One region of the Blautia sp. JLR.GB0024 genome, then DNA from elsewhere that is predicted to be linked to it. Evidence: predicted binding sites of a transcription regulator. Region 1 holds the regulator's gene; each other region holds the start of a gene.
The links. The regulator Rex, encoded in region 1, represses fermentation and respiration genes when NADH is low (regulators of the CRP and FNR family bind a similar motif). The targets are predictions, from matches to a motif close to ATTGTTAANTANTTAACAAT.

Region 1 (4,062 bases):
CTTCTTTGCGCTGTTTCCAGTCCAGTTTCGTGGCGGATACGGATTCCGCAGCCTGTTCCTCCTCAAGGCCCGGCGCATAGATGCGGGTGAGCTCCTCCCTTTTCTCCATGTAATAATCATAGTTGCCGATATAGTTTACCATACTCTGGTTGGTCAGCTCCAGGATCCTGGTGGCGGTACGGTTGATAAAGTAACGGTCATGGGATACATACAGCACCGTACCCGTATAATTGCGCAGGGCCTCCTCCAGGATTTCCTTTGACATAATGTCAAGATGGTTGGTAGGCTCATCCAGGATCAGGAAATTGGCTTCTGAGAGCATGAGCTTTGCCAGGGATACGCGACCCCGTTCCCCGCCGCTTAAGGATGCGATCTTCTTAAAGACATCATCCCCGGTAAAGAGAAAGGCAGCCAGAAGATTGCGGATCTCCGTGTTGGTGAGCTTTGGAAAATCATCCGAAATCTCCTGGAAGATGGTTTTCTCCATATGCAGCACGTGGTGCTCCTGATCATAGTAGCCGATGTGTACTTTACTTCCCAGATGGAAGACGCCGGCGTCGGCCGAGACCAGCTCGTTCAGTATTTTGAGTATCGTCGTTTTTCCGGTTCCGTTATTCCCGATGATGGCCACACGCTCCCCGCGTTTGATGGAAAAGTTCAAATCAGAAAACAGCGGGAGGGAGGGAAAGGATTTAGAGAGATGTTCCACGGTCAGCACATCCATGCCGCTCTCTATGCGGGGCTTCAGGTAAATACGCATGGACGCGTTTACCTCAGTCGGTTTTTCTATGACTTCAATCTTATCCAGCATCTTTTCCCGGCTTTCAGCCCGCTTAATGGACTTTTCCCGGTTGAACTGCTTTAATTTGGCAATGACTTCCTCCTGGTGTTTGATCTCCTGCTGCTGATTGAGGTAGGCCTGGTAGGCATCTCTGCGAAGCTGGGCCTTTTTCTCACTGTAGGCGGAATAGTTTCCGCTGAAGGAGCTTACCTTTCCGTTGTCAATATCAATCACCTTGGTCACGATCCTGTCCAGAAAATACCGGTCGTGGGATACGATAAGGACAGCTCCCGGATAATTCAAAAGGTACGTCTCCAGCCAGGAGATAGAGTCCATATCCAGATGGTTGGTAGGCTCATCCAGAAGGATGATATCCGGTTTTGACAGCAGCAGGCGGCCAAGGGCCACACGGGTTTTCTGGCCTCCTGACAGGGTGGAGATTTCTTTTTCAAAGTCACTCTCCGGAAAGCCGAGTCCCTTCAGTACGCCCACAAGCTCACTTTTATACGCATAGCCGTTCTCCATCTCAAACTCATGGGTCAGCCGGGAATACGTCTCCATCAGGCGGTCCAGCTCCTCCCCTTGGGCGTGCTTCATCTGTTTTTCGGTTCTGCGCATATGGAGCTCCATATCCAGAATATGCTGTTTGACCTGGAGCAGAGAGTCATAGATGGTGAGCGCGCTGTCCAACTCCTGATGCTGGGCCAGATAGCCGATGGTCCTGCCCCTTGATAAGATTACCTCTCCGCTGTCCGCGGGAATCTCCTGCATGATGATGCGCAGCAGTGTGGATTTTCCTGCTCCGTTGATGCCCACCAGGGCGGCTTTTTCGCGTTCTTCTATATGGAAGGAGGCATCATGGATCAGATTCATGCCTCCGAACGATTTTTCAATGTTTTGACATGCCAGTATCATTTTATACGAATCTCCTTTATCTTTTGGTTCACCCTTCCTATTATATCGGAAATTCAGAATTTGACAACAGATAAAAACAACAATAACTGGAATTGTATTTGACTTTATTTTAACAATTATATATAATATTCCTATATGAAACAGAAAACTTAGACATAAGGAGGGTAAAGTCGTGGACGAAAAATGCATATCGAAAGCAGTCATCAGAAGACTTCCCCGATATTACAGATATTTAGGAGAACTTTTGGAAGATGGTGTGGAACGTATTTCCTCAAACGAGCTGAGCAGCAAGATGCGCGTGACCGCATCCCAGATCCGCCAGGACCTGAACAATTTCGGAGGATTCGGGCAGCAGGGATACGGCTATAATGTGCAGTACCTGTACACAGAGATCGCCAAGATTCTGGGGCTCGACAGGACCCACAACATGATCATCATCGGAGCCGGCAATCTGGGACAGGCACTGGCCAATTATGTACAGTTTGAAAAGCGCGGATTTAAAGTGGTGGGTATATTTGATGTGAATCCGGTTCTGAAAGGTATCTCTATCCGTGGGAACGAAATTCTTATGATGGATGAACTTCCCCAGTATCTGAAGGATAATGATGTTCAGATCGCAGCGCTGACTCTGCCTAAGAATAACGCGGAGGAGACAGCCAACCTGCTGGTGGAAAACGGAATCAAAGCCATCTGGAATTTCGCACATCTGGATCTGGAGGTCCCGGAGGATGTCATCGTGGAAAATGTACACCTTTCTGAGAGCCTCATGCGATTGTCTTATAACCTGAATTGTTATGTGACCGAACATAAAAAGTAAGAAAAGGCTGCTGCGGAATTTTTGCGGCGGCCTTTTGCTCTGCAGGAAGGTTTGACAGACGTCCCTGATTCATACCGGAATAAGAGAGGAGTGTATGATATGAAACAAATCGTAACCGGCGGACAGATGAAGCTATTGGATGAATACACGATCCACGAGATTGGGATTCCCTCCCTGGTACTTATGGAGCGGGCAGCTCTGAGTGTCTGTCAGGCACTTCGGGAGGAAAATTTTCCTTTGAAAAGAGTTCTGGTGCTCTGCGGTACCGGAAATAACGGTGCGGACGGCGTAGCGGTGGCCCGTATGCTCCATATGACAGGTGTCTCGGCAGATATCTGTATACTTGGAAAAAAGGACCATTATACAGAAGAAATGAGAAAGCAAGTGAAAATTGCAGAAAATTATCATATATCCTTTGTCAAGAATGCAGTACCTGCTGAATATACTACTATAGTAGATGCTGTCTTTGGTGTAGGTCTGTCCAGGGAAGTGGGCGGAAAATACAGGGACACCATCGAAGCTCTGAACCGGTCAGGGGCAAAGGTCATGGCAGTGGACATTCCATCAGGTATCAGTGCTGATACGGGGAAAGTGCTGGGCTGCGCAGTGAAGTCTGATGTGACAGTCACCTTTGCTTATGAGAAGGCAGGTCTTTTATTCTACCCGGGCGCATCCTGCGCGGGCAAGGTAAGGACGGCTGATATCGGAATCTACAGGCTGCCTCAGAATGATTTTGAACTGTCCATACAGAGCTGTGAGGAGAAGGATCTGTGCCGGATTCCGGCGAGAAAGCCGGACGGGAACAAAGGAACTTTCGGGAAAATATTCCTGGCAGCCGGCAGCCGGGATATAAGCGGCGCGGCATATCTCTCCGCCTGTGCGGCTCTTAGGGCCGGCGCAGGCATGATAAAGGTACATACCAGGGAAGAGAACCGTCAGGCACTGACCACAATGCTGCCGGAGGCCATGTACAGCTTTTATGACGATGAAGAGATCCGAAAAGAACAGATCCGGGAAGGGCTTGCATGGGCTGATGTGATCGGGGTAGGACCGGGACTCGGCACAGGACAGCAGGCGGAAGATATTTTGTATACCATACTGGCGGAGGGCAGAAAACCTCTGCTGATCGACGCGGACGGCCTGAATCTGCTGGCCGGCAGAATGGAAGTGCTGTCCCAGTATCCGGCACCGGTCCTTGTGACACCGCATCTGGGTGAGTTTTCCAGAATCTCCGGGGTATCTGTGGAGGAGTGGAAGGAAGCGCCTCTTTACCTGACAAAACGTTTTGCCGGGAAATATCACCTGACAGTCGTGTGTAAAGATTCACGTACCGTCATTTCCGACGGCGGCGAGGAGATATTTATCAACACCTCCGGCAACAGCGGTATGGCAACAGCGGGAAGCGGGGACGTGCTCTTTGGCATCCTCATGGGATTTTTGTCCCAGGGACTTTCAGCCAGGGAGGCGGCAGCTCTCGGCGTTTATTTCCACGGTATGGCAGGGGATATGGCCGCCGCCCAAAAAGGTGAGTACAGCATGATTGCCGGGG
Region 2 (4,062 bases), on a different contig from region 1:
CATGGCAGAGACCGAAGACCCATCCTTTGCAGCCCGGGAAGAGGAACTGCAGGTCCGCAGAAGAAGAATCCGCTTTTACGAAAAGAATGGATTTTTTGATTCCCGGAACACCTGCCGCCTCTTTGGGGTGGAATACAGAATTTTAGGAAAGTCCTCCGCTGCAGCCGAAAAAGAGGAGATACAGATACGCTGCAGGGAGGAATTGGACAGCATTTACCGCACTGTCATTCCTAAGATCGTATATGGCAGCCAGGTGATCTGGCTGTAAGATTTCGGAATTTCTCTTACAATGGAAGAAATTCCGGTTTTCTGTTCCTGAAAACCGTATAATAATGAAAACCACATTCCTTTAACAATGCCCCTGCGCGCTCAAAGTCATAGGCTATATGTTCCGGCGCATGAGCGTCAGAGCCAAGGGTGAGGATTTCGCCTCCCAGTTCCCGGTAGCGGCTCAATATCTTTTCCGTGGGATTGGGATGACCGAGACCGTATTTGAACCCCGCGGTGTTGCATTCCAGTCCGATGCCCTTCTGCACCAGAACGCGGAGAATTTCGTCCAGGATATCCCTGTATTTTTCATAGGTATAATACAGGTTGCGGTTGGGGCCGTAGCGAACCACATAGTCAATGTGACCGCATACATCGAAACAGGAGAAGACTTTTAAGTTTTCCAAAAGGCAGGTAAAATAGCTGCGGTATGCCTCCTCCTCGCTGCGGTTTTCAAAAAATATCCTGTCATAGGGGTCACATCCGTCCGCAACATGCACGGAGCCGATGACAAAATCAAAGGGGTAACCGGCTGCGAAGGACGGCAGTTTCCCGGTCAGATGGGGCTGGAGTCCAAGCTCGATACCGAAATTTATCTCTATTTTATCTTCATACTTTTTTCTGAGTTCCAGAAGTTTTTCCCGGTAAGCCGGCATATCCACAAGAAAATCAAATTCTCCTGTGGGAAAATCGAAATCCATATGCTCTGTAAAGCAGACCCGGGGCACATTTCTGTGAATGGCACCGAGGATCATGTGCTCCATAGGAGCTTCGCTGTCGCTGGAAAATGATGTGTGCATGTGATAATCTGCGTACATAGATGACATCTCCTTTTCATTTGCTGCCCTAATTATATAGGAAAGAGAGGGAATTGTACATAAAGAGAATGTAAAACTGGTACGATTTTTCATTTTATGCTTGAATTTTTGTCTCAGATTAGGTACAATATCAAATAGGTTGATGTTTCTTTAACAATCTTAATAGAAACCTCACGGAATACAAACACTTTTAGGAGGAATGAATAACATGGCAGTAAAAGTAGCAATCAATGGATTTGGACGTATTGGACGTCTGGCTTTCAGACAGATGTTTGGAGCAGAAGGATTTGAAGTTGTAGCAATCAATGACTTAACATCTCCGACAATGTTAGCTCACTTACTGAAATATGACTCTACACAGGGAAGATATGCACTTGGCGATACAGTAACAGCAGGTGAAGATTCCATCACAGTTGATGGCAAAGAAATCAAAATCTACGCAAAAGCTAACGCTGAAGAACTTCCTTGGGGAGAAATCGGTGTAGATGTTGTTCTGGAATGTACAGGTTTCTATACATCCAAAGCAAAAGCAGAAGCTCATATCAAAGCAGGTGCTAAGAAAGTTGTTATCTCCGCTCCGGCTGGAAATGACCTTCCGACCATCGTTTACAATGTAAACCATGAGACACTGACAAAAGATGACAACATCATCTCCGCAGCTTCCTGTACAACAAACTGCCTGGCTCCGATGGCAAAAGCATTAAACGACCTGGCTCCAATCAAATCCGGTATCATGTGCACAATCCATGCTTACACAGGCGATCAGATGACACTGGACGGACCGCAGAGAAAAGGCGATTTAAGAAGATCTCGTGCAGCTGCAGTTAATATCGTTCCGAACAGCACAGGTGCTGCAAAGGCAATCGGTCTGGTTATTCCGGAACTGAACGGCAAACTGATCGGATCTGCTCAGCGTGTTCCGACCCCTACAGGTTCTACTACAATTCTGACAGCAGTTGTTGACGGAACTGTAACTGTAGATCAGGTTAACGCAATCATGAAAGAGCAGGCTACAGAGTCCTTCGGATACAACACAGACGAAATCGTATCCAGCGATATCATCGGTATGAAATACGGTTCTCTGTTTGATGCAACCCAGACAATGGTTCTGCCGTTAGACAATGGCACAACTGAGGTTCAGGTTATTTCCTGGTATGACAATGAGAATTCTTACACAAGCCAGATGGTAAGAACAATCAAATACTTCGGAAAATTATTAGAGAAATAATATTACAAATAAAGACTCATTAAGGGGTCCGGTCTATTTTGGACCGGGCTCCTTTTGTCCATTCTGTTATTTAACAAGAACAAATATTAAAGGAGGCATCATCCAATGCTCAACAAGAAATCAGTTGATGACATCAACGTAAAAGGAAAAAAAGTTTTAGTCCGCTGTGATTTCAACGTTCCCCTTCAGGAAGGTAAGATCACAGATGAAAACCGTCTGGTGGCAGCCCTTCCCACTATCAAGAAGCTGATTGCTGACGGTGGAAAAGTAATTCTGTGCTCTCATCTGGGCAAACCTAAGGGAGAAGCAAAACCGGAGTTATCTCTGGCTCCTGTTGCCAAGAGAATGTCAGAATTACTGGGCCAGGAAGTAAAATTTGCAGCAGACCCGGAAGTAGTCGGACCGAATGCAAAAGCTGCTGTCCAGGCAATGAAAGACGGAGATGTTATTTTACTGGAAAATACACGTTACCGTGCAGAAGAGACAAAGAACGGAGAAGCATTCAGCAAAGAGCTGGCATCTCTGTGCGATGTATTTGTAAATGACGCATTTGGTACTGCCCACAGAGCACACTGCTCCAATGTCGGTGTGACTCAGTTTGTAGATACTGCGGTTGTCGGATATCTGATGCAGAAAGAGATCGACTTCCTGGGAAATGCCGTGGACAACCCCAACAGACCGTTTGTTGCAATTCTTGGCGGCGCTAAAGTTTCCAGTAAGATTTCTGTGATCGACAATCTGCTTGATAAAGTAGATACTCTGATCATCGGCGGCGGAATGTCCTACACATTCTCAAAAGCTCTGGGCGGACACATTGGCGTGTCTCTCTGTGAAGACGATTATCTGCAGTATGCACTGGATATGATGAAAAAGGCAGAGGAAAAAGGCGTGAAACTTTTACTGCCGGTGGACAACCGTATTGGTGATGATTTCTCCAATGACTGCAACATCCAGGTTGCAAAACGCGGCGAGATCCCGGACGGCTGGGAAGGCATGGATATTGGACCTGAGACAGAGAAAATCTTCTGTGACGCTGTAAAAGATGCTAAGACTGTTGTATGGAACGGACCGATGGGATGTTTCGAGATGCCGAATTTTGCTCATGGTACAGAAGCAGTTGCAAAAGCACTGGCTGAAACAGACGCTACCACCATCATCGGCGGCGGTGATTCTGCAGCGGCTGTCAATATCCTGGGATATGGTGACAAGATGACCCACATTTCCACAGGAGGCGGCGCTTCCCTGGAATTCTTAGAGGGCAAAGAACTGCCGGGCGTGGCAGCAGCTAATGATAAATAAAAGTAACTGTGAAAACACTGGACAGTTGCAGATAAAGAATAAGTGAAAGAAGGAAATAAAGTCATGGCAAGAAGAAAAATTGTTGCTGGTAACTGGAAGATGAATATGACTCCCAGCGAAGCTGTTGAATTAGTAAACACATTAAAACCTCTGGTAGCAAACGAGGAAGTTGACGTAGTATTCTGTGTACCGGCAATTGATATCCTTCCGGTTGTAGAAGCCTGCAAAGGCACAAACATCCAGGTTGGCGCTGAGAATATGTACTATGAGGAGAAAGGTGCCTACACAGGTGAGATCGCTCCGGGCATGCTCACAGATGCCGGTGTAAAATATGTTGTTTTAGGCCACTCTGAGAGAAGAGAATACTTCGCAGAGACAAGCGAGACTGTAAATAAAAAAATGCTGAAAGCATTTGAGCATGGAATCACTCCGATCATGTGCTGTGGCGAG
Region 3 (4,062 bases), 370 kb from region 1:
AGCGTATAAGAGGCATTTTGCCAGGTTTGCCCGGGCACCGAAGAACTGCATCTCTTTTCCGGTCTGTGTAGCTGATACACAGCAGCAGATGGAGTAATCATCTCCCCATACAGGGCGCATCACATCATCATTCTCATACTGGATGGAACTGGTCTCCACAGAGATATAAGCAGCATATTTCTTGAAGTTTTCAGGCAGCCTGGATGAGTAGAGGACCGTCAGGTTCGGTTCCGGCGCAGGTCCCATATTCTCCAGTGTGTGAAGGATTCTGTAGTCCGTCTTTGTCACCATGGAACGGCCGTCCTGTCCCATACCTGCCACCTCCACGGTAGCCCAGACCGGGTCGCCGGAGAAGAGCTGGTTGTAAGAAGGAACGCGGGCAAATTTAACCATTCTCAGTTTCATGATAAAATGGTCAACCAGTTCCTGTGCCTCTTTCTCTGTCAGCATGCCATTTTCCAAATCCCTCTGAATATAGATATCCAGGAAGGTTCCCACACGGCCCACGCTCATGGCAGCGCCGTTCTGTGTCTTGATGGCTGCCAGATAGCCGAAATACAGCCACTGGACTGCTTCTTTGGCATTCTCGGCCGGTTTGGAGATATCGTATCCATAGCTTTGAGCCATTTTCTTCATATCGGCCAGAGCGCGGTACTGCATGGTGATTTCCTCTCTCTGACGGATGATCTCATCTGTCATGATACCGCAGCCGCAGTTATCGTAATCTTCTTTTTTCTTTTCCATCAGGAAATCAATACCGTAAAGTGCCACTCTTCTGTAGTCACCTACAATACGGCCGCGGCCGTAGGTATCCGGAAGTCCTGTGATAATCTTGTTATGACGGGCTTTTTTCATCTCCGGTGTGTACGCATCGAAAACACCCTGATTATGCGTTTTGTGATATTCTGTAAAGATTTTATGAAGTTCCGGAGCCGGTGTGTAGCCATTGGATGTGCAGGAATCTTCCGCCATTTTGATACCACCGTAAGGCATAAATGCCCTTTTCAGCGGTTTGTCGGTCTGCAGCCCCACTACCTTTTCCAGGTCTTTTAATTCTTCACTGATATAGCCCGGCCCATGGGAAGTCAGTGAGGATACGATTTCCGTATCCATATCCAGAACGCCGCCTTTTGCACGCTCCTCTTTCTGCAGTTTTGAAAGTGCAGACCAGAGTTTTTCCGTGGCTTCTGTGGGTCCTTCCAGGAAGTCCTGGTTTCCTTCATACGGCGCGTAGTTGTGCTGGATAAAGTCACGTGTGTTGACTTCTTCCTTCCAGATTCTACCTTTAAATCCATCCCATTGTTTGAAGTTATTCATCTTTGCAAGTCCTCCTTCTAAGACAATAATTGTGTCGGAAACTGTACTGTAATGTGACCGGACTCATTAAAAAAAGCCGGTCCTATCCAGACAGCTTCTGCCCAGACGGTCGGCTAAATCAACGTTATACTCCCTGTGGTTCATTCCACTTCCGCCAGTCATATAACACTTGTAGTATAAAGCATTTTTTTAAGAATTGTCAATAAAAGGAATGGAACTTTTATGTTCTTTTTAGTATACATTGCTGCAGAAAAGATTACTTATTACCGGAATGGATAGCCATTTGCAAAAGGCGGTAATCTGTACATGTGGTTCAAAGGACCACTGCCCGCACCCAGATTAAGTCCATCCTGCAGCGCACCGGTCAGATAATTTTTTGCGTTCTTAATTGCTCTTTCCAGGGCGTATCCGGCGGCAAGATTGCAGGCAATAGCCGAGGAAAGTGTACATCCTGTTCCGTGTGTATTTGGATTTTCTATCCTCTTTGAAGAGAACCAGATGTATTTTCCTTTCTCATACAGCAGGTCATCAGCTCCATCTGCCAGATGTCCGCCTTTTAAAAGGACAGCGCCGGAACCGTAACACGCTATTTTTTCTGCTGCCCGCTCCATCTCACACGGTGTACTGACAGAAAATCCGCAGAGTGCCTCCGCCTCCATAAGATTTGGTGTCACCACTGCTGCCAGAGGAAAAAGCTCTTCTTTCAGAGCTTCCTGCGCATCTTTGGACATGAGTCTGCTGCCGCTTGTGGAAATCATGACCGGGTCTAAAACTACATCCTGTACCTGGTATGTTTTCAGCTTTTCTGCAATCACACGGATAATCTTTTCATTGGGTATCATACCGATTTTTACTGCATCCGGACGAATATCCGTAAAAACACAGTCCATCTGTTTTGCCACAAACTCCGCATCTGTTTCCCGGATGCCGTATACGCCTGTTGTATTCTGTGCCGTGAGAGCTGTGATCACACTCATGGCGTACATTTTATGAACGGTTATTGTCTTAATATCCGCCTGTATCCCGGCTCCTCCGCTGCAGTCCGAACCGGCGATCGTCAATACCTTTTTCATCTGTTTTTCCCCCATTCTTCCCAGCTTTCAAGATAAATATCTGCCAGTTTCAACAGTTTTTCTCTGTCCTTTTCCGAATAAAAATCGCGTATAACTGCCACTGTAAACCCGGATTTTTTTGCTGTCTCTGCGGCAAAATATGCATCTTCAAACACCAGAGTTTCTTCTTTTTTTGTACCTAAAATCCCCATCGCCAGCTCATAAATGCGCGGATTTCTTTTGCCTGCTCCGGCCTCTGTACAGGTGAGAAGGCCGGTAAAATATCCATCAATCCCATTATTTTTAAGAGCTGCCTCGATCAGAGGTCTGTCCGTAGATGTGGCAATGCACATTCTGACATTACGGCTCTTTAAATCCTCCAGTACCTGCAGAACGCCCGGTTTTATCCGAATCACTTTTTCATAACAGTCATATATCATCCTGTTGAATTCGTCAATGATCTCATCGCGTTCCAGGCGGATCCCGTAACTGCTGCGAAAATACTCTGCGGATTCCTCCATGGTCATGGTCTCCAGCTGCTCCTTCGTATCCTCCCCGGGTCTGATCCCTTTCCGCCTCAGATAGATTTCCCCTGCCCGGTCCCACAGCCCCATAGAGTCGAACAGCGTACCGTCCGCATCGAAGACAGCCCCTTTTATTTCTCTCATTTTTCTGTCATCTCCTTCGCCAGAGCCAGCAGCTCCTCACAGGCTTTTCTGATATCCGGCTGTCCGTAGATACCGGATATGACAGACACTCCGGCGGCACCGCTTCCGGCAAGCTGCATCAGATTCTCTCTCTTGATCCCTCCGATAGCCACAACGGGAATGGATACAGCCCGGCAGATTTCCTGCAGTGTTTCCCGGGATATCACATCTGCATCCTCTTTTGTAGAGGTAGAAAATACCGCGCCGACTCCCAGATAATCCGCGCCCATTTTTTCAGCCTGCAAAGCCTGTTCCACGGTTCTTGCAGAGACGCCTATGATCTTGTCAGGGCCCAGTTTTTCCCTGGCGCTTCCCGCCTCCATATCGCTTTGTCCCACATGTACCCCGTCCGCGTCCACAGCCAGCGCAATACCCACATTGTCATTGATAATAAAGGGCACGCGGTAGCTGGCCGCCAGCGCCTTCATGTCCTTTGCCTCGCGCAGGAACTCATCATCCGGCATATCCTTTTCCCTGAGCTGCAGAAGCGTGATACCTCCGTCCAGGGACGCCTTAACCTGTTCGTAAAGTGTCATTTTCCCCACCCAGGACCGGTCCGTAATGGCATACAAAAGCAGGGCACGCCTCACCAACTCTCTCTTCTCAACGCAATTCATATTTTGCTCCTCTCTCCAGCTCCCGGCCGGTCAGTTTATATACTTCATCGATCAGGTGATTCCTGCAGCCTGCGTTGCCGCTGTTCTCCTCTACCATTTTCTCATATGCCTTCTCCCCGCACAGGCCCATGGTGATGACAGCAGCAGCCACGGCCTCCAGCTTTCTGTCAGGATTGGCAGCCAGATAGGCTGCGGTGAGGGAGCTTAACATACATCCGCAGCCAGTGATCTTTGCCATGACGGGATGCCCGTTTCTGATTATGTATGTGTTTTTTGTATCTGTCACAATATCCACTGCGCCGCTTATGGCGATCACAGCTCCTGTCCTTCCTGAAAAGTCTCTGGCCAGCGCTATGGTCTTTTCCATAT
Region 4 (4,062 bases), on a different contig from region 1:
AAGCTCTCCACCAGAGAGTCAACGGTGGCATCGTCCAGCTTTTTCAAACCGCCTGTGGAGTCTTTGCTGCTGCCGCAGGCTGTCATAGCCAGGACGCATACTCCGATCAGGATTAAACCAATTAATTTTTTCCATGTCTGCTTCATATGATTCACCTCGCCTAAACCGTGCCGTGTTTCTTGCTGGGACGATCTTCTCTCTTTGTGAATAACATTTCAAAAGCACCAATCACATATTTTCTTGTATCTTCTGCCTCGATGATGGAATCCACATAACCTCTCTTGGCAGCAGCCATTGCGCTTGACTGTAAGTCAGCATATTCAGCGGCCTTTTCATTGATCGTAGCAGCATCGCTGTCTGCATACATGATCTTAGCTGCAAGACGCGCGTCCATCATACCGATCTGAGCGCCCGGCCATGCAAATACCATGTCCGCTCCTGTGGATTTGCTGTTCATTGCCAGATATGCACTTCCGAACGCTTCACCGATCACGATGTTCACCTTCGGTACGGTTGCATTTGTAAATGCGTAAGTAAGCTGTGCCGCTGCCTTGGCAATGTTGGCTTCTGCGCATTTTGTAGCTTTGTAGCCTTTTACATTTGTCAGAGACAGTACCGGAATTTCAAAAGCGTCACAGAATTTAACGAAATCTGCTGCTTTCTTGCATCCTCTCACAGAGAGAACCTTGTCAAAGGACTCTGTCTTCTCCCCTTCATCGTTGTAAACCTCGCTTCTGTTGGCAACGCAGCCCACAGTAGCGCCGTTCAGACGGATGAAGCCTGTCACCATGTCTTTTGCGTATGCAGCTTTTACCTCAAAGAACTCATTGTTGTCCGCGATCTGGGAAAGAGCAATGGCAGTATCACCAACACAGTTTTCCAGTTCCGGGCATACACGGTTCAGATCATCAGTGCAGTCTTCATAGGAAGAATTGTCTTCGTAGTTGGAAGGCAGCATAGATATCAGCAGTCTCATCTGTGCAAGGATTTCCTCCTCACTTCCCAGAACATCTACCAGGCCAGCCTCTTCGCTCTGGTATTTTGCGCTGGATGTATCACATTTGGAAATTTCATTTCCCTCTAAAGCGTTGGGGGAGTTTACAAACAGTTTACCGCTCTTCTCCTCCATGAAGGTGAAATCGGTAAGAGCCGGAACGATTGCAAGACCGCCGCCGCAGGTCCCGAAGATACCTGTGATCTGCGGAATCACACCTGACGCCATAACCTGTTTGGTGTAAATTTCGCCAAAAGCGTTCAGTGCGTCTGTAGCTTCCTGCAGTCTCAGACCTGCACAGTCCACAAGTCCGATCACCGGAGCGCCTGTCTTCATTGCCAGGTCGTAAAGTCTGACAATCTTTTTGGCATGCATTTCACCGATGGTTCCGTTCAGAACGGAAGCATCCTGGCTGTACACATACACCAGGCTGCCGTCAATGACACCGTAACCGGTGATGACACCGTCTGCCGGTGTTTCCTTTTCAGATAAGTTGAAATCTGTGTTTCTGGCTGTGACACAGCCGCCGATTTCAACAAAACTGTTCTCATCAAGTAAAGAAGCAATTCTTTTACTTGCCAAGCTTTGTGCTGTATTACTCATTTATCAGCCCTCCATTTTTTATTATTTACCTGGATTCTGCACGAAAAATCTGCGTGATAATCCGGCTTTCATGCAGAAATCGCCTCCTGGTTTTACTTTGTTGAGTTAAAAGACAAAACCAATTTCTGCCGATTATAATTGTACCCTTTTTCCGGGAATTTTTCAACAAGAATTTGTGAAATATTTAATTATTGTGTATGTTTTTTGTCAGACTTGCATAATACGCGCAGGTAATGTTCCGCCATATGGATTTTTCTGCATAAAAAGGGAGGATGGAACTGCCCATCCTCCGCTGTTTTCAACCCTTTGCCCGGTCCACTGCCGCCTTCATTTCTTTTACATACTGAGCCACATAAGGCACACAATCTTTTCCGTATTTTGCCACAATTTTAACAATTGCAGAACCCACGATGGCTCCGTCTGAAACCTTTGCCATGTGATACGCCTGCTCGGGGGTAGATATTCCGAACCCCACTGCGCACGGTACATCCGTAGCCTGACGGACCAGCTCCACCATGGCACCGATGTCTGTCCTGATCTCACTTCTCACCCCGGTCACTCCCAAGGAGGAGACACAGTAGATATAGCCTTTTGCTGCCTTTGCGATCATGGTGATGCGGTCCTTTGACGTGGGCGCTATGAGGGGGATGATATCAATCCCGTAGGCGTCGCAGGCAGGTGCCAGCTCCTGTCTTTCCTCATAGGGCATATCCGGAACAATGATGCCGTCTATCCCGCACTCCACACATCTTTTCATGAAGCGCTCCTTGCCGTATGTAAAAATAGGATTCACGTAAGTCAGAAATACGATAGGCACAGTGACTTTCTTTCTCGCCCTTTGTATCATGTCAAACAATTTATCTGTGGTGCATCCCGCTTTCAGAGCTCTCTCGTTGGCCTCCTGGATCACAGGGCCTTCCGCTGTAGGATCGGAAAACGGTATGCCGATCTCGATCAGGTCAGCCCCTGCCGCCTCCATGGCGTACAGAAGCTGCTCTGTCACGTCAAGCGTGGGGTCCCCGCCTGTGATAAAGGGAATAAATGCCTTTTTGTTTTCAAATGCCTGCTGTATTTTATTCATAGATCTCCACTCCTCTGTATCGTGCTATGGCAGCCACATCCTTATCGCCTCTGCCGGAAATATTTACGACAATGATTTTATCTTTGTCCATAGTCGGTGCCAGTTTTCTTGCGTATGCCACTGCATGGGCGCTTTCTATGGCCGGGATAATGCCCTCGGTCCTTGAGAGGTATTCAAATGCCTCCACTGCCTCCACGTCTGTGATCGGCACATATTCTGCTCTGCCTGTCTCATTCAAATTGGCGTGTTCCGGTCCGATGCCGGGGTAATCAAGCCCCGCGGAGATGGAATATACCGGCGCGATCTGTCCGTACGCATCCTGGCAGAACAGGGATTTCATGCCGTGGAAGACACCTTCTGAACCTCTGGCGATGGTGGCAGCATGCTTTTCTGTATCCACGCCAAGGCCTGCCGCTTCACATCCGATAAGCTGTACCTGCTCCTCCCGGATAAATTCATAAAAGGCTCCCATGGCATTGCTGCCGCCGCCCACACAGGCGATCACAGCATCCGGAAGTCTGCCTTCCTTTTCCTGCAGCTGCTCCTTGATCTCTTTTCCGATGATTTTCTGGAAATCGCGGACAATCATGGGGAAGGGGTGAGGCCCCATAACAGACCCCAGCACATACAGGGTGTCATCCATCCTTCTGGTCCATTCCCTCATGGTCTCATTTACCGCATCCTTCAAAGTCGCGGTGCCGCTGTCAACAGGGTGTACCTTCGCCCCCAGAAGTTCCATGCGGTATACATTCAAAGCCTGGCGGTCCGTGTCCTCGCGTCCCATGAAGACTTCACATTCAAGCCCCATAAGTACTGCTGCCGTAGCTGTGGCAACCCCGTGCTGTCCTGCTCCCGTCTCAGCGATGACTCTTGTTTTGCCCATCTTTTTGGCAAGGAGCACCTGTCCCAGGACATTGTTGATCTTGTGGGAACCTGTGTGATTTAAATCCTCCCGCTTCAGATAGATCTTAGCGCCTCCCAGATCTTTTGTCATCTTCTCTGCATAATACAGCAGGGAAGGACGTCCGGCATAATTTTTCAGCAGATCGTCCAGTTCCCTGTTAAACTCCGGGTCTTTGCTGTATTTTTCATATGCCTCCTCCAGTTCATGTACTGCGTTCATAAGTGTCTCCGGAATGTACTGCCCTCCGTAATTACCAAATCTTCCTTTACTCATCTCTTCATCCTCTTCCTTATATGATTGATCCTTTGTAACTGTTCAGTCAGGTCTGCGCATTTACTGCGCTGACCGTGCAAAAGAGTAGTGGCGGCAGGTATCTGTCTGCTGTTCCCGTACTGCCCGGATAAATGCCTCAACCTTTTCCCTGTCCTTATATCCTCCTGTCTCAACCGCACTGCTTACATCTGCGGCAAACGCGCCGCT

Region 2: a site for Rex is predicted at 1,224-1,243, ahead of gap (type I glyceraldehyde-3-phosphate dehydrogenase). Genes of this name have one in related genera too.
Region 3: a site for Rex is predicted at 1,502-1,521, ahead of pflB (formate C-acetyltransferase). Genes of this name have one in related genera too.
Region 4: a site for Rex is predicted at 1,770-1,789, ahead of V8Q34_RS16505 (acyl-CoA carboxylase subunit beta). Genes of this name have one in related genera too.

What each region holds. Positions count from the first base shown of each region.
Region 1 covers NZ_JBANBF010000001.1:693,351-697,412, forward strand. Annotated here, with positions in the region: gene abc-f (ribosomal protection-like ABC-F family protein) at 1-1,696, opposite strand, end outside; gene V8Q34_RS03140 (redox-sensing transcriptional repressor Rex) at 1,869-2,513, shown strand; gene V8Q34_RS03145 (NAD(P)H-hydrate dehydratase) at 2,613-4,062, shown strand, end outside.
Region 2 covers NZ_JBANBF010000006.1:220,541-224,602, reverse strand. Annotated here, with positions in the region: gene V8Q34_RS15725 (GNAT family N-acetyltransferase) at 1-268, shown strand, start outside; gene V8Q34_RS15720 (histidinol-phosphatase HisJ family protein) at 285-1,085, opposite strand; gene gap (type I glyceraldehyde-3-phosphate dehydrogenase) at 1,294-2,313, shown strand; gene V8Q34_RS15710 (phosphoglycerate kinase) at 2,419-3,612, shown strand; gene tpiA (triose-phosphate isomerase) at 3,676-4,062, shown strand, end outside.
Region 3 covers NZ_JBANBF010000001.1:321,975-326,036, reverse strand. Annotated here, with positions in the region: gene pflB (formate C-acetyltransferase) at 1-1,317, opposite strand, end outside; ZMP/ZTP riboswitch at 1,410-1,489, opposite strand; gene thiD (bifunctional hydroxymethylpyrimidine kinase/phosphomethylpyrimidine kinase) at 1,581-2,390, opposite strand; gene V8Q34_RS01420 (HAD family hydrolase) at 2,387-3,037, opposite strand; gene thiE (thiamine phosphate synthase) at 3,034-3,693, opposite strand; gene thiM (hydroxyethylthiazole kinase) at 3,680-4,062, opposite strand, start outside.
Region 4 covers NZ_JBANBF010000007.1:82,227-86,288, reverse strand. Annotated here, with positions in the region: gene V8Q34_RS16510 (OadG family transporter subunit) at 1-146, opposite strand, end outside; gene V8Q34_RS16505 (acyl-CoA carboxylase subunit beta) at 161-1,597, opposite strand; gene trpA (tryptophan synthase subunit alpha) at 1,896-2,678, opposite strand; gene trpB (tryptophan synthase subunit beta) at 2,671-3,855, opposite strand; gene V8Q34_RS16490 (phosphoribosylanthranilate isomerase) at 3,916-4,062, opposite strand, start outside.